DNA from 4 places in the Mitsuaria sp. RG genome. Region 2 is predicted to be linked to each of the others. Evidence: predicted binding sites of a transcription regulator. Region 2 holds the regulator's gene; each other region holds the start of a gene.
The links. Region 2 encodes sigma-54, which starts transcription at its own class of promoters, with help from an activator protein. Its sites were predicted from a motif close to TGGCANGNAANCTGCTTT; they were not measured.
Positions count from the first base shown of each region.

Region 1: hmpA (NO-inducible flavohemoprotein) is a predicted target of sigma-54. The motif match lies at 2,091-2,108, and genes of this name have one in related genera.
Region 3: glnK (P-II family nitrogen regulator) is a predicted target of sigma-54. The motif match lies at 4,150-4,167, and genes of this name have one in related genera.
Region 4: POF53_RS12575 (urease accessory protein UreD) is a predicted target of sigma-54. The motif match lies at 1,126-1,143, and genes of this name have one in related genera.

Region 1 is NZ_JAQMYQ010000002.1:44,329-52,100, reverse strand. It holds gene POF53_RS01645 (chemotaxis protein) at 1-207, opposite strand, end outside; gene norR (nitric oxide reductase transcriptional regulator NorR) at 448-1,998, opposite strand; gene hmpA (NO-inducible flavohemoprotein) at 2,153-3,331, shown strand; gene POF53_RS01630 (disulfide bond formation protein B) at 4,032-4,538, shown strand; gene cyoA (ubiquinol oxidase subunit II) at 5,098-6,042, shown strand; gene cyoB (cytochrome o ubiquinol oxidase subunit I) at 6,046-7,772, shown strand, end outside.
Region 2 is NZ_JAQMYQ010000051.1:7,080-14,851, forward strand. It holds gene mlaE (lipid asymmetry maintenance ABC transporter permease subunit MlaE) at 1-264, opposite strand, end outside; gene POF53_RS22125 (ATP-binding cassette domain-containing protein) at 264-1,073, opposite strand; gene POF53_RS22130 (KpsF/GutQ family sugar-phosphate isomerase) at 1,318-2,292, shown strand; gene POF53_RS22135 (KdsC family phosphatase) at 2,293-2,817, shown strand; gene lptC (LPS export ABC transporter periplasmic protein LptC) at 2,826-3,398, shown strand; gene lptA (lipopolysaccharide transport periplasmic protein LptA) at 3,385-3,909, shown strand; gene lptB (LPS export ABC transporter ATP-binding protein) at 3,910-4,635, shown strand; gene POF53_RS22155 (RNA polymerase factor sigma-54) at 4,809-6,308, shown strand; gene hpf (ribosome hibernation-promoting factor, HPF/YfiA family) at 6,387-6,695, shown strand; gene ptsN (PTS IIA-like nitrogen regulatory protein PtsN) at 6,708-7,172, shown strand; gene rapZ (RNase adapter RapZ) at 7,175-7,772, shown strand, end outside.
Region 3 is NZ_JAQMYQ010000004.1:149,541-157,312, forward strand. It holds gene xerC (tyrosine recombinase XerC) at 1-575, shown strand, start outside; gene POF53_RS04150 (HAD family hydrolase) at 572-1,267, shown strand; gene sutA (dormancy-specific transcriptional regulator SutA) at 1,467-1,796, opposite strand; gene POF53_RS04160 (ammonium transporter) at 2,228-3,562, opposite strand; gene glnK (P-II family nitrogen regulator) at 3,610-3,948, opposite strand; gene POF53_RS04170 (accessory factor UbiK family protein) at 4,355-4,618, shown strand; gene POF53_RS04175 (gamma-glutamylcyclotransferase family protein) at 4,622-4,975, shown strand; gene POF53_RS04180 (TOBE domain-containing protein) at 5,017-5,445, shown strand; gene mgtA (magnesium-translocating P-type ATPase) at 6,366-7,772, shown strand, end outside.
Region 4 is NZ_JAQMYQ010000019.1:1,751-9,522, forward strand. It holds gene POF53_RS12565 (hypothetical protein) at 247-597, opposite strand; gene POF53_RS12570 (glyoxalase superfamily protein) at 597-965, opposite strand; gene POF53_RS12575 (urease accessory protein UreD) at 1,249-2,082, shown strand; gene POF53_RS12580 (urease subunit gamma) at 2,094-2,396, shown strand; gene POF53_RS12585 (urease subunit beta) at 2,407-2,724, shown strand; gene ureC (urease subunit alpha) at 2,721-4,424, shown strand; gene ureE (urease accessory protein UreE) at 4,435-4,920, shown strand; gene POF53_RS12600 (HupE/UreJ family protein) at 4,940-5,485, shown strand; gene POF53_RS12605 (urease accessory protein UreF) at 5,485-6,159, shown strand; gene ureG (urease accessory protein UreG) at 6,171-6,794, shown strand; gene POF53_RS12615 (AEC family transporter) at 7,254-7,772, opposite strand, start outside.

The sequences.
Region 1 (7,772 bases), on a different contig from region 2:
GGCCCGGGACAGGTCGATCACCGACAGCGAGTTGCCGCGCAGGGTGGCGACGCCTTTGACGTGCGGGTGGGCCTCCGGCAGCTTGGTCAGCGGCGGGCAGGGGATGATCTCGCTGACCTTGAGCAGGTTGATTGCCATCAGCTTGCCGCTGCGCAGGGTGAACAGCAGCAGGGACAACGAGTCCGCGCGGGCTTTTTGCGTGGCCATGGGCAACCTTCGGTTCGAAATGGGGGGAGGATGCCGGGTTATCGGCTTTTTGGCGTCAGGCTTTAGCTTAGTTTGCTATTTGCAGTCCATCGCGGGGCTGTAACTGTAGGAGCGGCCTTGTGCCGCGAAAGGGCCGCGAAGCGGCCCCGGCAGTTTCAGCGTTTCATCGATATGAGGGGCTGCTGCGCAGCCCTTTCGCGGCACAAGGCCGCTCCTGCAGGGGCTGCACATGGCCTGAAGCTAGCGCAGTCCCAGTCGCTTGGCCAACCGGCTCAGGTTGGCCCGGTCCAGCCCCAGTTCCCGCGCGGCGGCGGCCCAGTTGTCCCCGTGGCGATTCAGGCACGCTTCGACGATCTGCCGCTGATAATCATCCACCGCCTCGCGCAGCCCACCCTCGGGCAATGGCGCGTCGGCCGACGGCACCTCGGTTTCCACCTGCGGGGGCGGCGCCACGTTGCGCAGGTCGAGGTCGGCCGCCTCCAGGGTGAGGATCTTCGGCCGCTGTCCGTGTTGCCCCAGCGCCTTGAGCGCCGAACGGCCGATCAGATGCTCCAGTTCGCGCACATTGCCCGGCCAGCCGTAGGCCAGCAGTGCGGCCTGGGCGTCTGCGGACAACCGCAGGCTGCCCAGCCCCAGGCGCGAGCGGTTCTGTTCGAGGAAGTAGCCGGCCAGCAGTAGCACGTCGCGACCCCGGTCCCGCAGCGGTGGCACGTGCAACGGGTAGACGCTCAGGCGGTGGTAGAAGTCGGCGCGGAAGTGGCCGCTGCGCACTTCCTCGGCCAGGTCGCGGTTGGTCGCGGCGATCAGGCGCACATCCACGCGGTGCTCGCGATCCGAGCCCAGCCGCTGCAGCTGCCCGCTCTGCAGCACCCGCAGCAGCTTGGCCTGCACCGCCAGGGGCAGCTCGCCGACCTCATCGAGGAACAGCGTGCCGCCGTTGGCCAGCTCGAACTTGCCCCGGCGTTCGCCGTGGGCGCCGGTGAAGGCGCCGCGCACATGGCCGAACAGTTCGCTTTCCACCAGGGTGTCGGGCAGGGCGGCGCAGTTGAGGCTGACCAGCGGTTTGTCGGCACGCTGGCTGGCGTGGTGCAGGGCCTGGGCCACCAGCTCCTTGCCGACGCCGGTCTCGCCGGTGATCAGCACGGTCAGGTCGCTGCCGCCGACCAGGCGGATCTCCTCGACCAGACGTTTGTGCGCCTTGCTCTGGCCGATCAGTTCCCGGTCCTGGCCGCTGGCCTGGCGGTACACCTCGGCGCGCTGGTGTTCGTCCTCGGCACGCAGGGCCAGGTGCTCGATGCGCTCGGCCACGGTCACCGTGGCGGCGGCCAGGCTGGCGAAGGCCTGCAGGGCATCGAGCTCCAGGCTCTGGAACTGTCCGGGGGTGAGGGCGTCGAGGGTCAGCAGGCCCCACGGGCGCTCGTCGACCATCAACGGGCAGCCCATGCAGTCGTGGACTTCGAGGTCGACATGCTCGGCATTGACCAGACCGTCATAAGGGTCGGGCAACGGGCTGTCGCTGGCGAAGCGGGTCGGCTCCGGGCGCCCGAGGAGAGTCTGAAAGCGCGGGTGTTCGCTGACCTTGAAGCGCCGCCCCAGGGTGTCTGGCGACAGGCCGTCCACCGCCAGCGGCACCAGCCATTCGCCGTCCAGGCGCAACAGCGCTGCAGCATCGCAGGGCAGCAGGCCACGCATGGCACCGAGCAGGCGGCGGTAGCGCTCCTGATCGGGCAGGTCGCAGGAGAGGTCGCTGACCAGGGGGAGGAGGGCGGTGAGCAGGGGCTTTGCAGTCATATGGACTCCTGTTGGTCGTAATGACTATACGCCTGGGTGTGTCTTTATGACACTGATGTGCTCAAAAGCCTGATTTTATTGGTGTTTAAAGTTGGCACGATTGCTGAAAAGCCTTACGCAACCATTCGAAGCCAAAGGCTCAGGAGTTGTCGCAATGCTCAATGCCGAACAACGTGCAATCATCAAGGCCACTGTCCCCCTGCTGGAAAGCGGTGGCGAGGCCCTGACCACCCACTTCTACAAACTGATGCTCAGCGAGTACCCCGAGGTGCGTCCGCTGTTCAACCAGGCCCACCAGGCCAGCGGCGACCAGCCGCGCGCCCTGGCCAACGGCGTGCTGATGTACGCCCGCCACATCGACCGGCTCGAGCAGCTGGGCGACCTGGTCGGGCAGATCATCAACAAACATGTGGCCCTGCAGATCCTCCCCGAACACTATCCGATCGTCGGCAGCTGCCTGCTGCGCGCCATCGAGGAAGTGCTGGGCAAGGACATTGCCACCCCTGAAGTGATCGCCGCCTGGGCCGCCGCCTATGGCCAACTGGCCGACATCCTCATCGGCGCGGAAGAGCACCTCTATAAAGAGAAGGAGCAAGCCGCTGGCGGCTGGCGTGGTACCCGCGAGTTTCGCCTGGTGCGCCGCGAGCAGGAAAGCAGCGAGATCGTCTCGTTCTACTTCGCACCTGTCGATGGCCAGCCGGTGCTCAAGGCCGAGCCGGGCCAGTACATTGGCCTGCAACTGTTCATCGATGGCCAGGAACAGCGTCGCAACTACTCGCTGTCGGCCCTGTGCGACGGCGAGCAGTACCGCATCAGCGTCAAGCATGAGGCGGGTGGCAAGGTCTCCAACTACCTGCATGACGGGTTGATGGTCGGCGATACCCTGCAACTGTTCCCGCCGTCCGGTGACTTCACCCTGGCCGCCAGTGACAAGCCGCTGGTGCTGATCAGTGGCGGCGTGGGTATCACCCCGACCCTGGCGATGCTCGAGGCGGCGCTCAAGACCGAGCGTCCGGTGCACTTCATCCATTGCGCGCGCAATGGCGCGGTGCATGCGTTCCGCGACTGGGTCGACGGCCTGGCGGCGCGTCACCCGCAGCTCAAGCGCTTCTATTGCTACGCCGAGGACGATGGCAGTCGTGCTGCCGACGCGGTGGGCCTGCTGGATCAAGACCTGCTGGCGGAGTGGATGCCGCGTGAGCGCGATGTCGATGCCTACTTCCTCGGGCCGAAGGGCTTCATGGCCGCGATCAAGCGCCAGCTCAAGGGCTTGGGCGTGCCGGAAGGGCAGAGCCGTTACGAGTTCTTCGGGCCGGCGGCGGCGTTGGAGTAGCAATCGCCGGGGGCTGCTGCGCAGCCCGTTCGCGGCACAAGGCCGCTCCTACAGGAGTGCGCGATCCCTGTAGGAGCGGCCTTGTGCCGCGAACGGGGCGCAAAGCGCCCCCGGGGATGCTCACCATCCCAATTGCTCGCAAGCCAGCTCCCGTACCGGATGCTCCCAACCGTGGGTAATCGAGAACGAAGCGGACCATTGCATTCTCCGTGCGGGGGCTGGCTTGCCAGCCATTGGGCCTACCACCCCTTCTCTATATAGAAAGTGATGAACGCCTCTACACCCGCGTTCATCTTTAATCCTCCTTTAATCACTGTATCCTTCACTCCCGGGTGTTGAGGGGCCTGCCCCTGTCCGGCGCTCGGGCTGGCGTATTTTTCATGTGCGCCAGTGAACCGAAATCGACCCGCTCGGTCCTAGTGTCCTGTCTCGGAAATAAGCTGTTCACTTTTGGCGGCGTCTTGGGCGCCCGGCCGGCGTTGCCACTCCTCGCCATAGCCCTGCTATGACTCGTCGCGGCGCCTTGGCCGAACACCCAAGCCACTCGCCAAAAGAGAACGTATTTCCGAGACAGGACACTAGGTCATCAATGGATAGCCGCGCACGCCCCTCCTCGATGCATTCAAAGGTCATCTCCAGCGTGTAGACTGGGCGCCCCTCGGGCAGCCCGCGCTGCCACTCTCCATCGAAGGAATCGGCAATGAACGAACTCTCATCGCGCCTGAATCGGGAACGGCGCTTTCTGGTGCTCCTCGGCGTGATCTGCCTGGCGCTGATCGGCGGCGCCCTGTACATGCAGGTGGTGCTGGGCGAGGCGCCTTGCCCGCTGTGCATCCTGCAGCGCTATGCCCTGCTGTTCATCGCGCTCTTCGCCTTCATCGCCGCGGCCATGCCCGGGCGTCGCAGCCTGACCTTCTTCGAGGCGCTGGTGGTGCTCAGCGCCATCGGCGGGATCATTGCGGCGGGTAACCATGTGTATATACTCGCCAACCCGATGGTCAGCTGCGGCATCGACACCCTGCAGCCCATCGTCGACGACCTGCCGCTGGCCAAGCTCTGGCCGCTGGCCTTCCAGGTCGACGGTTTCTGCTCCACCCCGTACCCGCCGATCCTCGGCCTGTCGCTGGCGCAATGGGCGCTGGTGGCCTTCGTCCTGACGGCGGTGCTGGTGCCCCTGGGGATCTACCGAAACCGACGTCGCGCTTAGACCAAAGTCCCGAATTGACCTGGGTCTATTGCGCGGCGAGATAAGCCGCAGTGCGCACCGCACGATTGATCCAGGTCAGCCACCAGCCCTTGCGCGGCAAGGCTTTCAGGGCTACTGGAAGGGGTGCGACAAACTGTCGCGAAGTTGATTTTTTGACCAGCATTGTTACGCATTCTGTAAAAGACTGTTGCTCAATAAGTCATAGTCATCGTTGAACGACCTATCTACAATCGCCCCCAATTTCCGTTCGGCACTGCTTGCAAGTCGCAGGATTGATGGAAGCCGCAGCGCTTTCCATTTGCTGACTTCGTCAAGTTTCGCCCAACGGCGATACCGGGCGGACCCCCCTCCGCGTTTTCCGCACCAAATGGACTTGGTCTGAAGTACAGGCCTGTTGCCTACGAAACCATAAGCACCGCACACCCGCTTGACGCCAAGATCCTGCAGTCGGATCCCTGGCAGGGGCGAGTACGGGCGCCAATTGCCGCACTTGGCAGGACGAAGTGTTGGCTACCAAAACACAAATTGCATTGAAGCAAGCTGATCTAGAGGTCGTGAGATGAGTAAAAAGCGTTACCCCAGACTGTTTGGCATATTGCCCTTTTTAGGCATGCTTTTACTCAGTGGGTGCAACTGGACCCTGCTCGACCCGAAGGGCCAGGTCGGCATTGAGCAGAAGAACCTGATCCTGATCGCCACCGGCCTGATGCTGCTGGTGGTCGTGCCCGTGATCATCATGACCCTGGCGTTCGCCTGGAAGTACCGTGCTTCCAACAAGGCCGCCACCTACACCCCCGACTGGTCGCACTCGACCAAGATCGAGGCCGCGGTGTGGATCATCCCGATCCTGATCATCATCGCCCTGGGTTACTTCACCTACCACTCCACCCACAAGCTGGACCCGTACCGTCCACTGGATTCCGATGTGAAGCCGGTGCAGATCGACGTGGTCGCGCTGGACTGGAAGTGGCTGTTCATCTACCCGGAGCAGGGCATCGCCACGGTCAACAAGATCGTCTTCCCGGCCAACACCCCGGTCAACTTCCGTGTCACCTCCGACGCCGTGATGAACTCCTTCTTCATCCCGGGTCTGGGCGGCCAGATCTACGCCATGGCCGGCATGACCACCAAACTGCACCTGATCGCCAACGAAAACGGTGTGTTTGACGGTATCTCCGCCAACTACAGCGGCGCCGGCTTCACCGGTATGAAATTCAAGGCTGTTGCCACCTCGCAAGCTGACTTCGATGCATGGGTCGCTGAAGTGAAGGCATCGCCGAAGAAACTGGACCAGGCCGAATATGACGCCTTGGCCAAAGCTAGCGAAAACAACCCAGTCGCGCTGTACAGCGAGGCTCCGGCTGACCAGTTCCAGCGCATCGTCGACAAGTACGAAGGCATGAACCGCGGTCGTCCGAACCACGAAGAAGCAGGCAGCAAAGACCTGGCCACTACCAAGGGTGTGGAATCGAGTATGCAACCAGCTGCCGGTGCAGAGGAGTAAGAGATGTTCGGTAAATTAACTCTGGAGGCGATACCGTATCACGAGCCGATAGTCATGGTGACGCTTGCCATGATCGCGCTCGGTGGTATCGCTGTCGTTGGTGCCATCACCTATTTCCGCAAGTGGACCTACTTGTGGACCGAGTGGTTGACCACGGTCGACCACAAGAAAATCGGCGTGATGTACATCATCGTCGCTATGGTCATGCTGCTGCGCGGCTTCGCCGACGCCATCATGATGCGTACCCAGCTTGCCGCCGCCACCGGTGGCTCCGAAGGCTACCTGCCGCCTGAACACTATGACCAGATCTTCACCGCCCACGGTGTGATCATGATCATCTTCATGGCGATGCCGTTCTTCACCGGCCTGATGAACCTCGCGGTTCCGCTGCAGATCGGTGCACGTGACGTTGCCTTCCCGTTCCTGAACTCCCTGAGCTTCTACCTGCTGCTGGCAGGCGTGCTGCTGGTCAACATCTCGCTGGGCGTTGGTGAATTCGCCAAGACCGGCTGGGTTGCCTATCCGCCGCTCGCGGGTATCCAGTACAGCCCTGGGGTGGGTGTCGACTACTACATCTGGGCGCTACAGCTATCCGGATTGGGTACGACGCTTACCGGCGTGAACTTCCTCGTCACCGTGATGAAGATGCGCGCCCCTGGCATGAAGCTGATGGACATGCCGATCTTCACCTGGACCTGCACCTGGGCCAACGTGCTGATCGTCGCTTCCTTCCCGATCCTGACCGCCGCGCTCGCCCTGCTGACCGTTGACCGTTATCTGGACTTCCATATCTTCACCAACGAGCTTGGTGGGAACCCGATGATGTACGTCAACCTGTTCTGGGCATGGGGTCACCCTGAGGTCTACATCCTGATCCTGCCGGCCTTCGGCGTGTTCTCGGAAGTCACCTCGACCTTCGCAGGCAAGCGCCTGTTCGGTCACCACTCGATGATCTACGCCTCGGGCGCGATCGCCATCCTCGGCTTCGCGGTCTGGCTGCACCACTTCTTCACCATGGGTGCCGGCGCCAGCGTCAACACCTTCTTCGGCCTGGCGACGATGCTGATCTCCATTCCGACCGGTGTGAAGCTGTTCAACTGGCTGTTCACCATCTACCAGGGCCGTCTGCGCTTCACCGCGCCGATCATGTGGACCCTGGGCTTCATGGTCACCTTCTCCATCGGTGGCATGACCGGCGTCCTGCTGGCTGTTCCAGGTGCCGACTTCGTTCTGCACAACAGCCTGTTCGTGATCGCCCACTTCCACAACGTGATCATCGGTGGCGCGGTATTCGGCTACATCGCCGGCTTCGCCTTCTGGTTCCCGAAAGCCTTCGGTTTCACCCTGAACGAGAAGTGGGGCAAGGCTGCCTTCTGGTTCTGGATCTCCGGCTTCTACGTCGCGTTCATGCCGCTGTACGCCCTGGGCTTCATGGGCATGACCCGTCGTCTGAACCACTCCGACAACCCGCTGTGGGAACCCTACCTGTGGGTTGCCGTGGTCGGTGCGGTGCTGATCCTGTTCGGTATCGCCTGCCAGCTGATCCAGATCTACGTCTCGGTTCGCGACCGCAAGGACAACATGGACGTCACCGGCGACCCATGGGGCGGCCGTACCCTGGAATGGTCGACTTCGTCGCCACCTCCGTTCTACAACTTCGCTCACATGCCACAGCATGTTGGCCTGGACGCCTGGCACGAAGCCAAGGAAGCCGGCGCTGCGTACAAGGC
Region 2 (7,772 bases):
CTGCTCCGAGCCGTACCTGGCGAGGATGCTGTAGCCCTGCAGGGCCAGCACCATGCCGATGAACACGCCGGACACGACGATGATCGCCAGCGACAGCACGCCCACCGAATACAGTTGCTTGACCAGCAGCTGGAAGCCACCGATGCCGCTGCGCCCGCCCAGCGAATGGCCGAGGAACAGGCACGAGCGTCCCAGCACGGCCAGCACATCGATGGCCGAACGGCCGAACAGACGGATACGTTCGAGTAAGGATTTTCTGCGCATCAACGCGCCCCCAGCAGATCGGCGCGGTAGTCAGGCGCAGGGAAGTGGAAGGGTACCGGGCCGTCCGGGTCGCCTTTCATGAACTGGCGGATGCGCGGATTGTCCGAGCCCATCAGTTCGTCCGGCGTGCCCTGCCCCAGCACCTGGCCGTCGCCGACCACATAGATGTAGTCGGCGATGCTCGCGGTTTCCGCGAGATCGTGGGACACCACGATGCTGGTGATGCCCAGGGCATCGTTGAGCAGGCGGATCAGGCGCACCAGCACGCCCATGGCGATCGGGTCCTGGCCGACGAACGGTTCATCGTACATGAGGATCTGCGGGTCGAGGGCGATCGCCCGGGCCAGCGCCACGCGACGCTTCATGCCGCCGGACAGCTCGTCGGGCATCAGGTCGATGGCGCCGCGCAGGCCCACGGCCTGCAGCTTCATCAGCACGATGTCACGGATCATCTCGTCCGACAGCTGCGTATGCACCCGCAGCGGGAAGGCCACGTTCTCGAACACATCCAGGTCGGTGAACAGCGCGCCGCTCTGGAACAGCACGCCCATCTGCTTGCGCGCGTCGAACAGGTCGCTGCGCGACAACGCGGGCAGGTTCTGCCCGTTGACCCAGACCTCGCCACCGGACGGGCGCAACTGCGCGCCCATCAAGCGCAGCAAGGTGGTCTTGCCGCACCCCGAAGGCCCCATGATGCCGGTGACCTTGCCGCGGGGAATGCGTATGTCCACGTTGCTGAAAATGCTGCGCGAACCGCGCTTGAAGGTGACGCCCTTCAACTCGACCGCGTAGGCGCTATCCACACTCATCTAGACTCCTTGCTAGTGCAGCCTCGTCATGTGGACGCCTGCCTTCATCTTGAAGGCACACAGGTCCCCGGCGGGCCGAATAGCGGCGAACTATAGCACCGCTGATAGGCCCGCCCCAAGGGCGTCCCCGCACTCGTTCAGGGCACAGACAGGCTGGCGCGGCATCCATATGACATTCGAAGGATGAGCCTTTCACACATTGCGGCTATAATCGCCGCCTTTTCATCAGGCATTGCGTTTCGACATGACCCAATCCAGCGAGCTGATCCAATCCGCCCAGCGCACCCTGCGCCTCGAACTCGAGGCCGTGGAAGCCCTGCTGGCCCGCATCGACGGTGACTTCGTCAAGGCCTGCGAACTGATCCTGGCCAGCAAGGGACGGGTCGTGGTGGTGGGCATGGGCAAGTCGGGGCACATCGGCAACAAGATCGCCGCCACCCTGGCCAGCACCGGCACTCCGGCGTTCTTCGTGCACCCGGCCGAAGCCAGCCATGGCGACATGGGCATGATCACCCGGGACGATGTCATTCTTGCCCTGTCCAACTCCGGCAGCACCGCCGAGATCGTCACCCTGCTGCCACTGATCAAGCGCCTGGGCATCCAGCTGATCAGCCTGACCGGCAACCCCGACTCGCCCCTGGCCCAGGCCGCCGAGGTCAACCTCGACGCCAGCGTCGCCCAGGAAGCCTGTCCGCTCAACCTGGCGCCGACCTCCTCCACCACTGCGGCGCTGGCGCTGGGCGACGCCCTGGCCATCGCCCTGCTGGAGGCCCGCGGCTTCACCGCCGAGGATTTCGCCTTCTCCCACCCCGGTGGCGCACTGGGCCGCCGCCTGTTGCTGAAGGTCGAGAACGTCATGCATGCCGGCGAAGAACTCCCGGTGGTCAAGAGCGGCACCCTGCTCAAGGACGCGCTGCTTGAAATGTCTCGCAAAGGTCTGGGCATGACCGTGGTCCTGGGTGACGACGGCAAGCTTGCCGGCGTATTCACCGACGGCGACCTGCGCCGCAGCCTGGACCGCAACATCGACGTGCACAAGACCCTCATCGACGAGGTCATGACCGTGCACGGCAAGACCGCCCGCGCCGAGATGCTCGCCGCCGAGGCACTGAAGATCATGGAAGACCACAAGATCAGCGCGCTGGTGGTGGTCGATCAGGAAGACCGCCCGACCGGCGCCCTGAACATGCACGACCTGCTGCGCGCCGGAGTGATGTAAATGAACCAGGACCTGATGCAACGCGCCAAGGCCATCAAGCTGGCGGTGTTCGACGTCGACGGCGTGCTCACCGACGGCCGCCTGTATTTCCTCGAGGACGGCAGCGAGTTCAAGACCTTCAACACCCTCGACGGCCACGGCATCAAGATGCTCATGGCCGCGGGCGTGACCACCGCGATCATCAGCGGGCGCAAGACCCCGGTGGTCGAGCGCCGGGCGAAGAACCTCGGCATCCCGCACCTGTTCCAGGGCCGCGAGGACAAACTGGTGGTGCTCGACGGCCTGCTCGCCGAACTCAATCTAAGCTATGAACAGGTCGCCTACCTCGGCGACGACCTGCCCGACCTGCCGGTGATCCGCCGCGTGGGCCTGGGCATGGCGGTGCACAACGCCGCGGCATTCGTTCGCCAGCACGCCCACGGCGTCACCCTGGCTCGCGGCGGCGAAGGCGCCGCCCGCGAGTTCTGCGAACTGATCATGCAGGCCCAGGGCACCCTGGACGCTGCCAACGCCCATTACCTGTAAGGCTGCCCATGCTCAGCAAGAAGATCAGAAATGTCGCGCTGCTAGGCGGGATCGCCGCCGTGCTGGTTGCGGTAGGCTATTGGAACATCAGCCCGGAGACCTTCCTCGACCAGCCGCAGGCCCAGGTCGACCAGAGTGCCATCGACTACTACGCGATCAACGCCCACAGCCTGCAGTTCTTGCCCGACGGCAAGCTGCAGTACGAGATGACCGCCGCCAAGGTCGAGCACCTCAAGGCCAGCGAGGTCACCCTGGTAACCACGCCCGACCTGCACATGTACCGCGGCACCGAGTACCCCTGGCACGTGCAGAGCAAGCGCGCCGAGGTCAACCCGGACGGCACCGAGGTCGAACTGATCGACGATGTGCGCGTGGCGCGCACCGACGACAAGCAACGTGAAACCATCATCACCAGCACACGCATGACCGTGTTCCCGCAGAAGCAATATGCGCAGACCGAGCAAGCCGTTAGAATCGACGGCGCCGGTGGCACGACTACGGGCAAAGGAATGAAAGCGTATTTGAAAGAAGGCAGGATGGACCTGCTCTCTAACGTAAGAGGACAGTATGAGGCTCGTTAAAACCATCCCCCTTCTGCTCAGCCTGGGCGTAGCACTGGGAAGCGCGAGCGCCTTCGCCCTGCCGAATGACCGTGACCAGCCGATCCGCATCCAGGCGGACAACGCCCACCTGGACGACAAGCAGGGCGTTGCCACCTACACCGGCGACGTGATCATCACCCAAGGTTCGATGATGATCAAAGGCAACACCGTGACCATGACCCGCTCCGCCTCCGGCGACATCGACGTGGTCACCTCGGTGGGCAACCTGGCCTACTTCGAGCAGCAGCAGAGCGCCGCCAAGCCCGACAAGATGAAAGGCTGGGCCGTGACCATCCAGTACCAGGCGCAGAAAGACACGGTGATCCTTACCGACCGCGCCAAGGTCGAGAACGAAGGCAACACCACCGAAGGCGAGAAGATCGTCTACAACACCAAGACCCAGGTGGCTACCGCCGGTCGCGGTGGCAACGTGACTGCACCACGTCAGCGCATCGACATGGTCATTCAACCGAAGAAAAAGGCCGAGTAAATGGCAACCCTCAAAGCCCAGCACCTGGCCAAGAGCTACAAGGGCAGGCAGGTCGTTCGCGACGTCAGCCTGTCCATCGACAGCGGCCAGATCGTCGGCCTGCTCGGCCCCAACGGCGCCGGCAAGACCACCTGTTTCTACATGATCGTCGGCCTGGTCCAGGCCGACCAGGGCCGCGTGCTGATCGACAGCCTCGACGTCAGCCACCAGCCCATGCACGGCCGCGCCCAGGCCGGTATCGGCTACCTGCCGCAGGAAGCCTCGATCTTCCGCAAGCTGTCGGTGGCCGACAACATCATGGCCATCCTCGAGACCCGCAAGGACCTCGACCGCGACGGCCGGCGCAAGGAGCTGGAAAGCCTGCTGCAGGAATTCCACATCAGCCACATCCGCGACAACCTCGGCATGAGCCTCTCCGGCGGTGAACGCCGCCGCGTCGAGATCGCCCGCGCCCTGGCCACCGCGCCCAAGTTCATCCTGCTGGACGAACCCTTTGCCGGTGTCGACCCGATCTCCGTGGGCGACATCAAGCAGATCATCCACCACCTCAAGAACAAGGGCATCGGCGTACTGATCACCGACCACAACGTTCGCGAGACCCTGGACATCTGCGAGACCGCCTACATCGTCAACGATGGCCAGCTGATCGCCGAAGGCGACGCCGAGACCATCCTGGCCAACCAGCTGGTCAAGGAAGTGTACCTGGGGCACGAGTTCCGACTCTGACCCCGGCCTGCCCGGAGCACTGGCGCAAGCGCCTGTTCGAGGCTTAAGTTGTTACAGTGCTCTAGGCAAACGCTGCAATTTCAGGCATACAACTTGCTTAAAATCGGCGCCCAGGCGCCCTCCGTGTAGTGGATGGCGCATGCGCGCCGGCAACAAGGTATCAAGCCCCAGCCATGAAACCATCGCTCGTCCTAAAAATGGGCCAGCAACTGACGATGACCCCGCAGTTGCAACAGGCCATCCGTCTGCTTCAGCTCTCCACCCTGGACCTCCAGCAGGAAATCCAGGAAGCGCTGGAGTCCAATCCGATGCTCGAACGTCAGGAAGACGGCGAGGACTTCGACAACAGCGATCCGATGGCGGACAACGCCGAGAACAAGCCGACCGCCGAAGTCCAGGACAACAGTTTCCAGGAAACCAGTACCAGCAGCACCGCGGAAAACCTCGAAGACGGCGAATGGGCCGAGCGCATCCCCAACGAACTGCCGGTCGACACCGCCTGGGAAGACATCTACCAGACCAGCGCCAGCAGCCTGCCGAGCAACGATGACGACGAGTGGGACTTCACCACCCGCACCTCGGTCGGCGAGAGTCTGCAGAGCCACCTGCTGTGGCAGCTCAACCTGGCGCCGATGTCCGACACCGACCGCCTGATCGCCGTCACCCTGATCGACAGCATCAACAGCCAGGGCTACCTGGAAGACACCCTCGAGGAGATCTGCGCAGGCTTCGATCCGGAACTCGACATCGAGCTGGACGAGGTCGAGGCGGTGCTGCACCGCATCCAGCAGTTCGAACCTGTCGGCATTGGCGCCCGTTCCCTGGGCGAATGCCTGCTGCTGCAACTGCGCCAGCTGCCGGCCTCGACACCGTGGATGAGCGAGGCCCAGCGCCTGGTCACCGACTTCATCGACCTGCTCGGCAGCCGCGACTACAGCCAGCTGATGCGCCGCATGAAGCTCAAGGAAGACGAACTGCGCCAGATCATCGAACTGGTGCAGACCCTCAACCCGCGGCCCGGCTCGCAGATCGAGTCCAGCGAGCCCGAGTACGTCGTGCCTGACGTCATCGTGCGCAAGGACAGCGAGCGCTGGCTGGTCGAGCTCAACCAGGAAGCGGTACCGCGCCTGCGGGTCAACCCGCAGTACGCCGGCTTCGTCCGCCGCGCCGACACCAGCGCCGACAACACCTTCATGCGCAACCAGTTGCAGGAAGCGCGCTGGTTCATCAAGAGCCTGCAGAGCCGCAACGAGACGCTGATGAAGGTGGCGACGCAGATCGTCGAGCACCAGCGCGGCTTCCTCGACCACGGCGACGAGGCCATGAAGCCACTGGTGCTGCACGATATCGCCGAGGCGGTGGGCATGCACGAGTCGACCATTTCCCGGGTGACCACGCAAAAATACATGCACACCCCGCGCGGCATCTACGAACTGAAATACTTTTTCTCCAGCCACGTGAGCACCGCCGAAGGCGGCGAATGCTCGTCCACGGCGATCCGCGCGATCATCAAGAAACTGGTGGCGGCGGAAAATCAGAAAAAGCCATTGAGTGACAGCAAGATCGCTGGTTTACTGGAGGCACAAGGCATCCAGGTAGCCCGTCGCACCGTCGCCAAGTACCGCGAATCGTTGGGCATCGCCCCGTCGAGCGAGCGCAAGCGACTGATGTAGCCCCGGGATGTGCCACAGCGTTTCAGTGGCAGGTGCAATACCTGCCTCTTTATGCACGGGCAACAAAGGAGAAGCTGTATGCAAGTCAACATCAGTGGACAGCATGTAGAAGTCACCCAACCACTGCGCGATTACGTGCTTGAGAAGCTCGCCCGCGTGGAGGGTCATTTCGACAAGATCACCAATGCGACGGTGATCATGAAGGTCGAGAAGCTGCAGCAGAAGGTGGAAGCCACACTCCAGATTCCCGGTGGCGAAGTCGTCGCCAACGCCGAACATCAAGACATGTATGCGGCGATCGACGCCCTGGCAGACAAACTTGATCGCCAACTGAAAAAACACAAGGAAAAACAGCAAAGCCTGCTGCAAGGCGCAGCCGCCCGCTGATCCCCCTCATCCATGATCCGACTTGAAACCATCCTGACCCCCGGCCGTTCCCTCGTGAACGTGCCGGGCGGCAGCAAGAAGCGCGCCCTGGAAAAGGTCGCCAACCTGATCGCCGAGCAAGTACCCGAGCTGGAGATGCAAGACGTCTTCGACAAGCTCATCGCTCGGGAAAAACTGGGCTCCACCGGTTTTGGCAATGGCATTGCCATTCCCCACTGCCGGCTTGTGGGCTGCACCGCGCCAGTGAGCGCCCTGCTGCACCTGGACGCCCCTATCGATTACGATGCCATCGATGGCGCACCGGTCGACCTGCTGTTCGTCCTGCTGGTCCCGGAAGCTGCCACCGATGCTCACCTTGAACTGCTGCGCCAGATCGCCAGCATGCTCGATCGCAAGGAGGTCCGCGATCGCCTGCGTGCCGCCGACAGCAGCGATGCCCTTTACCAGGTCGTCCTGGACGTACAGAACGAGCACTGAACATGCGCCTGATCATCGTCAGCGGCCGCTCCGGCTCCGGTAAGAGCACCGCCCTCGACGTGCTGGAAGACAACGGCTACTACTGCATCGACAACCTGCCCGCCGGGTTGTTGCCGCAGTTGGCGGAAAACGCGCTGATCAACACCGAGTTGCTGCAACCGAAGGTCGCGGTATCCATCGATGCGCGCAACCTCCCCAGCCACCTGTCGCGCTTCCCCGAACTGCTGGATGAGGCACGTTCGCGGCATATCCAGTGCGACGTGCTGTACCTGGACGCCGACGAAGACACCCTGCTCAAGCGCTTCTCGGAAACCCGCCGCCGCCATCCGCTGACCAACGACAGCCGCTCGCTGGCCGAGGCGATCCGCGTGGAAAGCGAGCTGCTCGGGCCGATCGCCGACCTCGCCGACCTGAAAATCGACACCACCAATCTGAACCTCTACCAGCTGCGCGATTCGATCAAGCTGCGCCTGCTCAACCAGCCCGAGCCAGGCACCGCGTTCCTGGTCGAGTCGTTCGGCTTCAAGCGCGGCATGCCGGTGGACGCCGATGTGGTGTTCGATGTGCGTTGCCTGCCCAATCCATACTGGAAGCCGGAAC
Region 3 (7,772 bases), on a different contig from region 2:
AGGTGCTGGACACCGACCGCGCCCTGCAACTGCTCGATGGCGGCGTCGACGACGAATTCATCGCCCGTCGCGACCAGGCGATCCTCGAACTGTTCTACTCGTCCGGCCTGCGCCTGTCGGAGCTGACCGGGCTCGACCTTGAACACCTGGACCTGGCCGCCGGGCTGGTGCAGGTGCACGGCAAGGGCGGCAAGAGCCGCGTGCTGCCGGTCGGCCGCAAGGCCCGCGAGGCGATGCAGGCGTGGCTCAAGCTGCGCGGTATCGCCGGCCCGCGGGACAGCGCGGTGTTCCTCAGCCGCCAGGGCAAGCGCCTCGGCCCCCGCGCCATCCAGCTGCGGGTCAAGGCCGCCGGCGAGCGCGAGCTCGGCCAGCACCTGCACCCGCACATGCTTCGCCATTCCTTCGCCAGCCACCTGCTGGAATCGTCCCAGGACCTGCGCGCGGTGCAGGAGATGCTCGGCCATGCCGACATCAGCACCACGCAGATCTACACCCACCTGGACTTCCAGCACCTGGCAGCGGTGTACGACAGCGCCCACCCTCGGGCCAAACGCAGCAAGGACACGGACTCATGAGCATCAAGCTGATCACCTTCGACCTGGACGACACCCTCTGGGACACCGCGCCGGTCATCGCCAGCGCCGAAGTCGTCCTGCGCGACTGGCTCGAAGCCAACGCGCCGATCCTCGGCGGCGTGCAGGTGGAGCACCTGTTCGCCATCCGCGAGCGCCTGGTGCAGGCCGAGCCGGGCCTCAAGCACCGTATCAGCGCCCTGCGCCGACGGGTGCTGTTCCACGCCCTGGAAGAGGTCGGCTACAGCGAGAAACACGCCCAGGAGCTGGCCAACGAAGGTTTTGAAGTGTTCCTGCATGCCCGGCACCAGGTCGAGGTGTTCCCCGAGGTGCAGCCGGTGCTGGAGATCCTGCGCCACCACTACACCCTCGGCGTGGTCACCAATGGCAATGCCGACGTGCGCCGCCTGGGACTGGCGGACTACTTCCGCTTCGCCCTGTGCGCCGAGGACCTGGGCATCGGCAAACCGGACCCGGCCCCGTTCCTTGAAGCGCTGAAGCGCGGCGAGGTGGACGCGGGGGCGGCGGTGCACGTCGGCGACCACCCGGGCGACGACATCGCCGGCGCCCAGCGCGCCGGGTTGCGGGCGGTGTGGTTCAACCCGCAACACAAGCCCTGGAGCGGCGAGCAGGCGCCGGATGCCGAGATCCAGCGGCTGTCGCAGTTGCCCGATGTGCTCGCGCGCTGGCGCTGAGCAGGCTTCGCCATCCCTCTAGGAGCGGCCTTGTGCCGCGAAAGGGCTGCGCAGCGGCCCCAGGATTTTAGTATCGACAACGACCCTGGGGCCGCTTTGCGACCCTTTCGCGGCACAAGGCCGCTCCTACAGAGACCGTGCCAACCTGACAGGCACAAAAAAGCCCGCAGCGACGGCGGGCTTTTTTGCGTTCAACCACTCAGATAGGGCGGCTGCCGTACTTGTTGTCCGGCTTCTTGGGCGGATCGGCGACCACGTTGGCCTCCACTTCCTGCACCTTGCCACCGCGCGACAGGAACTCTTCCATCGCCTTGGCCAGCGCATCGCGCTCTTTCTGCTTGGCTTCCATGCTCGGCATCTCGTCTACCGAGACCGCCGCCTTGGACTTGCCCTTGGCCGCCGGAGCCGGGCTGCTGTCGTCGTCGCCGGAGTCTTCCGCGCCGTCGTCAGCCGCTGCCTCAAGGCCTTCATCAGCCTCGTCTTCGTCGCCTACCTCGAGGTCGTCATTTTCCAGATCGTCGTCGCTCATGTTCTACCTCATGACTTGCGAAAAGCAGGTTAGTTATAGACCGGTGCAGCCGTAGACCGGCAGCCACCAGTGAAAATTCAACTGGCCGTGGATTGGCCACTGCCCTGGGTGTCCACCCCCTCATGGGGGGTCCGGCACCCTGCAGGCCCTGCTCCTGGCAAGGCCTGACAAAATTTTTTGAGCCCTTGCTGGCCACAGGCTATTGGCAAGCCTAGCAAAGGGTAGCGAAGTGTGTGGACTACTCGTCCAGCTTCCTTCGGCGCGCATTCTAGCGCGCTCGCAGAAAAAGCAAAGCACCAGAAACACCCGATGGCTTGTAAGTTTTAACCCCAGGTCGCGATCAGCGCAGGGAAACCGTTTGCCCCAGGCCAAACGGTAAATTACAGGCAAAAAAATGCCCGGCGAACCGGGCAAGTTTTCCAGCATCGCGGTTACAGGTTGTAGCCGCGCTCGTTGTGTTGAGCCAGGTCGAGGCCGACCGACTCTTCTTCTTCGCTGACCCGCAGGCCCATCACCAGGTCCAGGACCTTGAGGATCACGTAGGTAACAATGGCGGTGTAGACCACGGTGAAGATCACACCCTTGGCCTGGATCCAGAACTGCGCGGCGATGTCGGTGACCGCGCCGAAGCCGCCCAGGGCAGGCGCCGCGAACACGCCGGTGAGCAGGGCGCCGATGATGCCGCCGATGCCATGCACGCCGAAGGCGTCGAGGGAGTCGTCATAGCCCAGCTTGCGCTTGAGGCTGGTGGCGCAGAAGTAGCAGACCACGCCGGACACCAGGCCGATCACCAGGGCGCCCATCGGGCCGACGGTGCCGGCGGCCGGGGTGATGGCGACCAAGCCGGCAACCACGCCCGAGGCGATGCCCAGGGCGCTTGGCTTGCCGTGGAAGATCCACTCGGCGAACATCCAGCCCAGGGCGGCGGCGGCGGTGGCGATCTGGGTCACCAGCATGGCCATGCCGGCGGTGCCGTTGGCGGCAGCGGCGGAACCTGCGTTGAAGCCGAACCAGCCGATCCACAGCATGGCCGCGCCCATCAGGGTGTAGCCCAGGTTGTGCGGGGCCATCGGCGTGGTCGGATAGCCTTTGCGCTTGCCCAGCACCAGGCAGCAGACCAGGCCGGCGATACCGGCGTTGATGTGCACCACGGTGCCGCCGGCGAAGTCCAGCACGCCCCAGTCCCACATCAGCGCGCCGTCACCGCTCCAGACCATGTGCGCGATCGGCGCATAGACCAGGGTGAACCACACGCCCATGAAGATCAGCATCGCCGAGAACTTCATGCGCTCGGCGAAGGCACCGACGATCAGCGCCGGGGTGATGATGGCGAAGGTCATCTGGAAGGTGATGAACACCGCCTCGGGGAACAGCGCGGTGGCCGAGGTCAGGCCCGACGGCGTGACGCCGTTGAGGAAGGCCTTGGAGAAGCCACCGATGAAGGAATTGAAGTTGAGCACGCCCTTTTCCATACCCGCGGTATCGAAAGCCAGGCTGTAGCCGTAGATGACCCAGAGGATGCTGATCAGCCCGGTGATGGCGAAACACTGCATCATCACCGACAGCACGTTCTTCGAGCGCACCATGCCGCCGTAGAACAGGGCCAGGCCCGGGATGGTCATGAACAGGACCAGTGCCGTCGAGGTGAGCATCCAGGCGGTGTCGCCGGAGTTCAGCACGGGGGCGGCAGTTTCCTCGGCCAGGGCCAGCCCTGGCATTACGAGGGACAATAGGGCTCCTAGCCCTGCGATCTTGCGCAGAGTCATGTTGTTTTCTCCTGGGGCGTTGGGTTTGGTGAGGCTTTGCTTGGCGCTTAGATCGCGTCGGTATCGGTTTCGCCGGTACGGATGCGGATCGCCTGCTCCAGATTGACCACGAAGATCTTGCCGTCGCCGATCTTGCCGGTGTTGGCCGCCTTGGTGATGGCTTCGATCACCCGATCGAGGTCCTTGTCGTCAATGGCGACATCGATCTTCACCTTGGGCAGGAAATCGACCACATATTCAGCGCCGCGATACAGCTCGGTGTGACCCTTCTGCCGGCCGAAGCCTTTGACTTCGGTCACGGTGATGCCCTGAACGCCGATTTCCGACAGCGACTCGCGCACGTCGTCCAGCTTGAACGGCTTGATGATGGCAGTGACTAGCTTCATGAAACTCTCTCCCGATTTGGTGGACTTGCCCCAGGAAAACAAACCCGTCTCAAGTCTAAGCGCAGCGCCTGGCTTTGTAACGCGTCGTCGGCTCCATCCTCCCCGCCGACGCACGATCCGGCTGTGACGAAGAACCTTCCGGCTCCGCCTGCGCACTGCCTGGTCACAAGGGACTGCATCAGTGCATGGCTCGCTCAGGTCATTGCAGAAACCTTGCCAGTTGGCGCAAGTCACGGGAAAACAGGTAGTTGCGTGAACCGGTAGGGATTGGCCAATCGCCAGCAGGGAAAAAGCGCACAAAATCGGTGCGCGACCTTTGGCCGCCCTGCGCGAAAAGCGTGCAGCGCAAGTGGCCCGGGGGCCCGTGCTACACTGCTGCCCTTTCAGTGATCAGCGGATACCAGACATGCTCGCGCCCAAAGCCTTCCTCGATGCCCTGAGCGACCAGGCATCGCGCCTGTTCAGCGGCGATACCGCCGCGCCTCGTGCCGAACTGGAAAGCCAGTTCAAGGTGCTGATGCAGGGCGCCTTCAGCAAGCTCGACCTGGTCAGCCGCGAGGAATTCGACAGCCAGATGGTGGTGCTGGCCCGCACCCGCGCCCGCCTCGAAGCCCTCGAGCAGCAATTCGCCGAGCTGGAAGCACGGATCGCCCCGCCTACTCAGGAATAAGTCATGCAACCGTCCAGCGATTACCCGGTGCTGCTGTTCTCCTACGGCACCTTGCAGGACAAGGCCGTGCAACTGGCCAACTTCGGCCGTGAACTGACCGGCCAGGCCGACCGCATGCCGGGCTATCGCCAGGACTGGGTGCAGATCACCGACCCGCAAGTGCTGGCCACCAGTGGCAAGAGCCACCACCCCATCGTCTCCCCCAGCGAGCGGGCCGAAGACAGCGTCGCCGGCATGGTCTTCCAGATCAGCGAACAAGAGCTGGCCGCCGCCGACCGCTACGAAGTATCGGACTACAAGCGTATCGCCGTCGGCCTCGCCTCGGGGCTGACCGCCTGGGTTTACGTACGCGCCTGAATCCTTTGGGCGTGGTGATTGATCACACGGAGTGCTTCCCCATGAAAGTCAGTGCACGCAATGTCTTCGAAGGTACTGTCAGCGCCGTCCAGCCTGGCGCGGTGAATGCCGAGGTCGAGCTGACCCTGGGCGGCGGCGAGAAGCTGGTGGCGGTGGTCACCATGGCCAGCCTGCACAACCTCAACATCAACGTCGGCAAGCAGGCCGTGGCGCTGGTCAAGGCGCCTTGGGTAGTGCTGATGACCGATGCCGCCGGCTACAGGCTGTCTGCGCGCAACAGCCTGGAAGGCGAAGTGCTGCGGGTCGGTGACGGCGCGGTGAATGCCGAGGTGGTGCTGAAGCTCTCGGGCGGTACCAAGGTGTATGCCATCGTCACCCGCGAAGCGGTGCAGGAGCTCGGCCTGAAGCCGGGTGTTAAGGCCACTGCGCTGATCAAGGCCTCGCACATCATCCTGGGCGCCAAGCCTTGATCGAATGCCTGCTTCTGCCTTGACCAGGCAGAAGCGCGCGCACCCTGTGGGAGCGGCTTCAGCCGCGAAGCAAGCGACGCGGTGGATGGCACCGGCTTCGCCGGTGTTCGCGGCTAAAGCCGCTCCCACAGGTACCACGCCAACCTGTAGGAGCGGACTTGCCCCGCGATAGCACTTGCGCAGTACCTTGCATTAATTCCCCTCCCAGCAGATGAAACATATTTAAGTTACGCCTTCCCGGTTGACTTCCCCGCTATGCTTTGCATAAAGTTCACCCGCCCCGAAAAGCGGGCCTTTATTTCAACTCACGAAGAATTCAATGGACACAGTATCTAGTCGCTGTCTGGCAGCCTTTGGCCGCCAGGCACTTGAACCGGAACTCCGGGCCCGCCCCTAGGTCGGGCAAGCCGCGCCAGAGCCTGCTGCTCCGCCGTCGCTTGTCGCCCCGGGTGCCCGCCCGGTCGGAGGCAAGCTCATGAACCTCGATATCGCCATCCCTCGCCTGCGCACCTGTGCGCACAAGGCCCCGCACCGTCCTGTCCTCGGCTGGGGTCTGACCTCGTCCCTGGAACCGCCCAGTCGATAGCGCGCCCGTTGCTGCCTGCAGTGACGCGCGCCGTGCTGTCCGTTCGCTGAACTGACGCCATATAAATCGTCAGAAACTTCCGAACTTTAAGTAATTAAAGTTCGTTGAAGTTCTATTGCCCGCCATTTAACAAAGGGATTAACCGACCATGGAATCAGCCAGTAGAAAGTTCGCTGCCGATCTTATTTCCGGCATTCGCCAGCGAACACGTAAACGTCGGAAAAACCACGTTTTTCATTGTTTGAATCATTGCGACACGGGACACGTTCACTCACCTTCCCAACCGTGAGTCGACTGTGTGTCGTGCCGCCTCCTGCGGCAGGAGCACAGCCAAATGACCGTAAAAGACCGCAACACCCACAGCAAAGCCGGCGATGATGCCCGCCTGTCCATGCGTGCCGCCCGCGAGGCACGCAACGGCCTGGCCGTGACCCTGGCCAACCTCGACGCCAGCGAGCTGGGCCTGACCGAACACGAGGCCGCCAAGCGCCTGCAGCGCGACGGCGCCAACCAGGTCGCCCACGACAAACCGCAACCGGCCCTGGTGCAATTGCTCAAGGCCCTGCACAACCCCTTCATCTACGTGCTGCTCACCCTCGCCGGCATCAGCTTCGTCACCGACTACTGGCTGCCGGTAAGCGCCGGCGAGCTGGAGGAAGCGGACCTGACCAAGGTCATCATCATCATGACCATGGTCAGCCTCAGCAGCCTGCTGCGCTTCTGGCAGGAGTACCGCTCGGGCAAGGCCGCCGATGCGCTCAAGGCCATGGTCCGTACCACCGCCACCGTGCTGCGCCGCGAGCGCCACGACCAGCCGGCGCGCCTGCGCGAAGTGCCGATGAACGAACTGGTGGCCGGCGACATCGTGCAACTGGCCGCTGGCGACATGATCCCCGCCGATATCCGCCTGATCGAGTCCCGCGACCTGTTCATCAGCCAGGCCGTACTGACCGGCGAAGCGCTGCCGGTGGAGAAATACGACACCCTCGGCCACGTCGCGCAGAAATCCGCCGGAGGCAGCGCCAACGATGAAAGCGGCCTGCTGGACCTGCCCAACATCGGCTTCATGGGCACCAACGTGGTCAGCGGCCGCGCCCGCGCCGTGGTGGTGGCCACCGGCAAGCGCACCTACTTCGGTTCGCTGGCCAAGGCCATCGTCGGCTCGCGCAGCCAGACCGCCTTCGACCGCGGGGTGAACAGCGTCAGCCGTCTGCTGATCCGCTTCATGCTGGTGATGGTGCCGGTGGTGTTCATGCTCAACGGCGTGGTCAAGGGCGACTGGAGCGACGCCTTCCTGTTCGCCCTGGCCGTGGCCGTGGGCCTGACCCCGGAAATGCTGCCGATGATCGTCAGCGCCAACCTGGCCAAGGGCGCCGTGGCCATGGCCCGGCGCAAGGTGGTGGTCAAGCGCCTGAACGCCATCCAGAACTTCGGCTCGATGGACGTGCTGTGCACCGACAAGACCGGCACCCTGACCCAGGACCGCATCATCCTCGAGCACCACGTCGACGCCAGCGACCACCAGGACCCGCGCCTGCTGCAACTGGCCTGGCTCAACAGCCACCACCAGAGCGGCGTGAAGAACCTGATGGACCAGGCCGTGCTGCGTTTTGCCGGCGAAGACCAGGGCTTCCAGCCACCCTATGCCTACGCCAAGGTCGACGAGCTGCCCTTCGACTTCATCCGCCGGCGCCTGTCGGTGATCGTCAAGGATGCCCTGGGCGACCACCTGCTGGTGAGC
Region 4 (7,772 bases), on a different contig from region 2:
CGTGGTGTGGAATGGGTGCAAGACTAGTCCAGCAACGCGTTGGAAGGCAACGTTTTCGCCTATGCGCGTCGTCAGCACATGCGCAATCCCCTGTAGGAGCGGCCTTGCCGAGGCGTCGGACCGGCCGGAAAGGGCTGCGTAGCAGCCCCGGCGATTGATGCGTCAACGCTGAAAACCTGGGGCCGCTACGCGCCCCCTTCGCGGCACGAGGCCGCTCCTACAGGGACCGCGCAGGGCTTGAAGGGCTCAGCGCAAACGCCGGTTCCAGTCGCCGCCATGATCGCGCCAGCAGGCTTCTTCGCTGTCGAAGCGCACATGCCAGGCCACATGGTCCAGTTCGATCCCCGCGTCGCTCAGCGCCTGGGCGGTCAGCGCGATCATCCGCGCCTTGTCCGCGCCGGCCAGGGCCCGGGCCTTGTCGGTGTCGTCGGTGAACACCCAGGTGATGCGCAGGCTGGCGGGGAAGTCGTCGAGGTCCACCTGATGGGTGAGCCAGGCGAAACCGACGATCTCGCCCTGGGCGGTGGCGCAGGCCTCGGTCAGGCAGGCGACCATCTCCCGCTCCAGGCGCGCCAGGGCACGCTTGCCGCCGGCCATCAGACGTTGTCGATCTGCTGGCAGAAGCGCAGGCGGTTGCCGAACGGGTCGGCGACCTGCATCTCCAGGCCCCAATCGACTGCCTCGGCGTGCGGTCGCGCATAGCCGTATTGTTTGGCCAGCAGTTCACGCTCCAGGGCCTTGAGGTCCTCGACCCGGGCGAACACTGCCGCGCCCGGCGTGGCGTCGCCGTGGTGCTCGGACAGGTGCAGGATCAGACCGTCGCGGTGGACCTGCATGTACAGCGGCAGGTCCGGGGCGAAGCGGTGTTCCCAGTCGAGCTGGAAACCGAGGAAGTCGAGGTAGAACTCCCGGGCCTTGTCGACCGAGAAGATCCGCAGGATCGGAATGGCAGGGGCGAATTGCATGAGGACGTCCTTGGCTCGAAAAAGGGCAGGGTGGTCACTTTAGCGCACTTCGCCATCGAGGCTGGCACCCGAATTGCGCGCCGGGGCGCAGCCGCTCTGGGCCGCAGCCTTGCGGCATGACTGACGGTTCGAAAGTTTCATCATCGTTCATCTGCGCAGTTGGCCCGCTCCCTGCTATATCCCCTCAGCGAATATTGATCGAGTGGTCAGCCCGGCGTGCCCGCAAGCCCCCGCGCTTGACCCTCAATCCGGCCGCCAGGCCACGGATTTCAGGGGTTCCAGGATGTCGTTGGCGCAACAGATCGACCCACCGCAGGCTGACCCGGGCTGGAGCGCCCATCTGCAGTTGCGCTTCGTCCAGCGCGAGGGCGTGACCCGCCTTGGTGCGCGGCGTCATGTCGGACCTCTTTTGGTGCAGCGGCCGTTCTACCCGGAGGGCGCGCCGTGCCATGTCTATGTGCTGCACCCGCCCGGCGGGATCGTCGCCGGTGACCGCCTGGAGCTGGACATACATCTGGAAACCGGCAGCCACGCCTTGCTGACCATGCCCGGCGCCAGCAAGTTCTACCGCAGCATCGGCCCCACCGCGCGCCTGGCCCAGCGCTTTCACCTCGCCGCCGGCAGCACCCTGGAGTGGCTGCCCCAGGACAGCATCTTCTTCAACGGCGCCCGGGCCTGCCTGGACAGCCGCTTCACCCTCGAGCCCGGTGCCCGCCTGCTGGCCTGGGAGACGCTGTGCCTGGGCCGCCCGGTGATGAGCGAGCGCTTCGAGCAGGGCGCCCTGGACAGCCGATTGCGCATCGAACTGCCCGGCGAGCCCGGCCTGCACGAGCGCCTGCGCATCCAAGGCGGGCACCTGGACAAGCTGGCCGGGCACCCGCTGATCGCCACGTTCTGCGCCGCGCCGGCCGACCAGGCGCTGCTCGACCAGGTGCGCCAGGCCCTCGACGAACTGGCCACGCCCGCCGGCGCGACCCTGCTCGGCCCGCTGCTGGTGATCCGCCTGCTCGACCATGACAACCAACACCTGCAACGTAACCTGCAGCGCCTCTGGCACCTGCTGCGCCCGGCCGTGCTCGGCCTGGCGCCGTGCCCGCCGCGCATCTGGGCCACCTGAAGAGAGCCGCCATGGAGCTGACCCCGCGAGAGAAAGACAAACTGCTGCTGTTCACCGCCGCCTTGCTGGCCGAGCGGCGCCTGGCCCGTGGCCTGAAACTCAACTACCCGGAAGCGGTGGCGCTGATCAGCGCCGCGGTACTCGAAGGCGCCCGCGATGGCCGCACGGTAGCCGAGCTGATGAGCCTGGGGCGCGAGGTGCTGGTGCGCGAACAGGTGATGGCCGGTGTGCCGGAGATGCTGCACGACGTCCAGGTCGAGGCGACCTTTCCCGACGGCACCAAGCTGGTGACCGTGCATGAACCCATCGTTTGAGGAAGCCGGCATGATCCCCGGAGAAGTCCAGGTCGCCGCGGGCGACATCGAGCTCAATCTCGGCCGCCAGACTGTCAGCGTCAGCGTGGCCAACCATGGCGACCGCCCGGTGCAGGTGGGCTCGCACTACCACTTCTATGAAGTCAACGACGCCCTGGTATTCGAGCGCGAGCCGACCCGTGGCTATCGCCTGGACATACCGGCCGGCACCGCGGTGCGCTTCGAGCCGGGGCAGGCGCGCACCGTGCAACTGGTGGCCTATGCCGGCAAGCGCGAGGTGTACGGTTTCCAGGGCAAGGTGATGGGCGCGCTGGAGGGCAGGGCATGAGCCGCATTTCCCGCCAGGCCTACGCCGACATGTTCGGTCCCACCGTCGGCGACCGTGTGCGCCTGGCCGATACCGCGCTGTGGGTGGAGGTGGAGAAGGACTTCACGATCTACGGCGAGGAGGTCAAGTTCGGCGGCGGCAAGGTGATCCGCGACGGCATGGGCCAGGGGCAGATGCTCGCGGCGCAGGCCATGGACCTGGTGCTGACCAACGCACTGATCATCGACCACTGGGGCATCGTCAAGGCCGATATCGGTGTCAAGCACGGGCGTATTGCCGCCATCGGCAAAGCCGGCAACCCCGATGTGCAGCCTGGTGTCACGGTGCCTGTAGGGCCGGGTACCGAGGTGATCGCCGCCGAAGGCAAGATCGTCACCGCCGGCGGCATCGACTCGCATATCCACTTCATCTGCCCGCAGCAGGTGGAAGAGGCGCTGACCAGCGGCGTGACCACGTTCATCGGCGGCGGCACCGGCCCCGCCACCGGCACCAACGCCACTACTTGCACCCCCGGCCCCTGGTACCTGGCGCGCATGCTTCAGGCCGCCGACTGCCTGCCGATCAACATCGGCCTGCTGGGCAAGGGTAACGCCTCGCGGCCCGAGGCCCTGCGCGAGCAGATCGCCGCCGGTGCCGTGGGCCTCAAGCTGCACGAAGACTGGGGCTCGACGCCCGCCGCCATCGACTGCTGCCTGGGGGTGGCCGAGGAGATGGACATCCAGGTGGCGATCCACACCGACACCCTCAACGAGTCGGGCTGCATCGAGGACACCCTGGCCGCCATCGGCGAGCGCACCATCCATACCTTCCACACCGAAGGGGCGGGCGGCGGCCACGCGCCGGACATCATCCGCGCGGCGGGGCAGGCCAATGTGCTGCCGTCCTCGACCAACCCGACGCTGCCCTACACCGTGAACACGGTGGACGAGCACCTGGACATGCTCATGGTCTGCCACCACCTGGACCCGAGCATTGCCGAGGACGTGGCCTTCGCCGAGTCGCGCATCCGCCGCGAGACCATCGCCGCCGAGGATATCCTCCACGACATGGGCGCCTTCGCCATGACCTCCTCCGATTCCCAGGCCATGGGCCGGGTCGGTGAGGTGGTGCTGCGCACCTGGCAGGTGGCGCACCAGATGAAGCTGCGCCGCGGCCCGCTGGCGCCGGACGGCGCCTACAGCGACAACTTCCGGGTCAAGCGCTACATCGCCAAGTACACCATCAACCCGGCATTGACCCACGGCATCGCCCACGAAGTCGGTTCGGTGGAGGTGGGCAAGCTGGCCGACCTGGTGCTGTGGGCGCCGGCATTCTTTGCGGTCAAGCCGGCCCTGGTGCTCAAGGGCGGGATGATCGCCACGGCGCCGATGGGCGATATCAACGGCTCGATCCCGACCCCGCAACCGGTGCACTACCGGCCGATGTTCGGCGCCCTGGGCGCGGCGCGGCATGCCACGCGCATGACCTTCCTGCCCCAGGCCGCCGTGGACCGTGGCCTATCCCATGAACTGAAGCTGCAGAGCCTGATCGGCGTGGCCCATGGCTGCCGGCGGGTGCGCAAGGCCGACATGCTCCACAACACCCTGCAACCGCTGATCGAGGTCGATGCCCAGACCTACCAGGTGCGTGCCGACGGCGAGCTGCTGGTGTGCGAGCCGGCCCACGAGCTGCCGCTGGCGCAGCGCTATTTCCTGTTCTGAAGGAGCGAACATGATTGTCCTTACCCGTCGCATCACCCAGGCCGAGGCCATCACCGGCACCGTCACTCTCAATGTCGACAGCCGCATCAAGAGCCGCCTGCGGGTCACCCTCGACGATGGCCGCGAGGCCGGGTTGATGCTCGAGCGCGGCCATCTGCTGCGTGGCGGCGAATTGCTGGGCGACGCCGAAGGCACTCAAGTGATCCAGGTACTGGCCGCGCCGGAGGCGGTGTCCACGGTGCGCTGCACCGACCCGCACCTGCTGGCCCGCGCCGCCTACCACCTGGGCAACCGCCATGTGCCGCTGCAGATCGAACCGGGCCTGTTGCGCTACCAGCACGACCATGTGCTCGACGACATGCTGCGCGGCCTGGGACTGGAGGTGGTCGCCGAACAGGCGCCGTTCGAGCCCGAGGCCGGTGCCTACCAGAGCGCGCCCCATGGTCATTCCCATGGCCACGCCCATCCGTTCGTACGCCTGCCAGCCCATTCCTGACCTCACCCTGGAGCCCACAATGAAAAAGACTTTCGCCCTGGTACTGCTGATGGTGGCCCTGCCGGCCTTCGCCCACCCCGGCCACGACGCCAACCCGCTGCAGGACGGCCTGCTGCATCCGCTGACCGGGCTCGATCACCTGCTGATGCTGCTCGGCACCGGCGTGCTCGCCGCCCTGACCCGGCGCAACCTGACCTTGCCGCTGGCGACCCTGGCGGCGATGTTCGGCGGCGCGGTGTGCGGCCATCTGTTCGGCGACGTGGTCGGCATGGAGCAGATGATCCTCGGCTCGCTGCTGGTGGCCGCTGCCGCCATGCTGCTGCCGAGCCGCCAGTTGCTGCTGTCGCTGATCATGCCGGTGTTCGCCCTGTTCCACGGCTGGGCCCATGGCGTGGAAGCCACGCCCAGCGCGTTCTGGCAGTTCAGCGTCGGCTTCGTCACGGTCAGCGGCTTGCTGCTGGCTGTAGGCTTCGGTGTCGGCTGCCTGCTGCGCCGCCATGCCGGCCTGCAGAAAGCCTTTGGCGGCGGCCTGCTGGCCGGTGCCGCGCTGGTGCTGGCCGGTTGATGACCAGCGACCTGGCGCTGCTGCGCCTGCTGCAGCTGGCCAGCCCCGGGCTGCCCGTGGGTGGCTTCACCTATTCGCAAGGCCTGGAGTGGGCCGTGGAAGCTGGCTGGGTGAAGGATGCCAAGGGCTTTGCCGCCTGGCAGCGCGAGCAGTTGCACGACACCCTCGGCCATCTCGATTGGCCGCTGCTGGCGCGCCTCTACCGGGCCTGCCAGGCGGACGATGCCGAGGCCTTCGCCCACTGGAGCCTGTTCCTGCTGGCCAACCGCGAGACCGCCGAGTTGCGCCTCGAGGAGCGCCAGCGCGGCAGCGCCCTGGCGCGCCTGCTCGATGGCTGGCAACTGGCGCAGGCTCCGGCCTGGCGCGCCAGCCTCGAACTCAGCCAGCTGGGCGGCATGGCCTGGCTCGGCGCGCATTGGTCGATCCCGTTGCGCCAGCTCGCCCTGGGCCATGGCTTCGCCTGGCTGGAAGGCGCGGTGATGGCAGGGGTGAAGCTGGTGCCGTTCGGCCAGCAGGCCGCCCAGACCTTGCTGCGCGACCTGGGCGAGGCGCTGCCCGCCGTGCTCGACCATGCCCTGGCCCTCGATGACGACCAGCTCGGCGGCGGCCTGCCGCTGCTGGCCATCGCCTCATCGCGTCACGAAACCCAATACACCCGATTGTTCCGTTCCTGAGGACTGCCTAGATGGAAAACTACCAGCAACCCCTGCGCGTCGGTGTCGGCGGCCCGGTCGGTTCCGGCAAGACCGCGCTGCTCGAGTGCCTGTGCAAGGCCATGCGCGACCACTACCAGATCGCCGTGGTGACCAACGACATCTATACCAAGGAAGACCAGCGCATCCTCACCGAGGCCGGGGCCCTGGCGCCCGAGCGCATCGTCGGCGTCGAGACCGGCGGCTGCCCGCACACCGCGATCCGCGAGGACGCCTCGATGAACCTGGCCGCCGTCGAAGATCTGGCGCGCAGGTTCGGCAACCTCGAAGTGATCTTCGTCGAGAGTGGCGGCGACAACCTCAGCGCCACCTTCAGCCCGGAACTGGCCGACCTGACCATCTACGTGATCGACGTCGCCGAGGGCGAGAAGATCCCGCGCAAGGGCGGGCCGGGGATCACCAAGTCGGACTTCCTGGTGATCAACAAGACCGACCTGGCGCCTTATGTCGGTGCTTCGCTGGAAGTGATGGAGCGTGATACCCGGCGCATGCGCCCGGAGCGACCGTGGACCTTCAGCAATCTGAAGAAGGGTGAGGGGTTGCAAGCGGTGATCGACTTCATTGTCGAGCGGGGGATGTTGGAGAAGGATAAGTGATGAAATTGGTGCCTAACTCGGCATTTTCGACATATTTCCTACGGTTTAGGCGTTGATTTCCGGGTTATGGATGGGCCTTTGGTGAAAGTCGTTTCCTGCGACAAGGGATATCGTGTGTCGGACTGATGACAGGGCGGAATGAGAAGTTTCACTTGTCGCGGTTAAACCACACTATTTACTGAAGGAAACTGTTATGAAAATGTTCGCATTTGTCGCTCTGTTGGCCACTGCTGGCTTAGCTCAGGCTCAATCGTCCTGGTTGCCGATGCCGATCGAATGCCCAGAGGGTTACTACCCGACGGCAATGGGATCCTGCCAGCCTGATTTCGACTTCGACTAAGTCAAGTCAGCTGTTTCAATGCGATACCCGCGCCGCTGGGCAGTCATGCTCAGCGGCGCTTTTTTTGCTTGCTGGCCTTTCTCCTGAGCGTGGGCTGCCCACCCTCAAAGCGAATTGTTTCAACTCAGCGCCAATGTCAGCACCATTGGCAGCGTCACGGCGGCGATGATGGTCTGCAGGGCGATGATGGTCGCCATCAGCGGCGCGTTACCACCCATCTGTCGGGCCATCACGTAGGATGACGAGGCGGTGGGCAGGGCCTGGAACAGCACGGCCACCACAGCCGCCTGGCCGCCCAGCCCGAGCAGCCGGCACAATGCCCAGGTGGTCACTGGCATGACCAGGAACTTGAACAGTGCCGAGACTACCAAGGGCTTGGCCTGCTGGCCGATCCGCGCGCCACCCAGTGCTGCGCCAACGCAAAGCAGTCCTAAAGGTAACGCCGCCTGGCCCAGGGCTTTGACCGTGGGCTCCAGGCCTGCTGGCAGGCCCACGCCCGTCAATCGCAGCAATAGCCCCCCGGCACAGCCGATGATCAGCGGGTTGGCAAAGATCGCCTGGAGTACCACGGCCGGCGAGCTGTGGCGTGCGCTGAAGCGAGCGAAGACCAGCACACAGAGCAGGTTGACCAGCGGCAC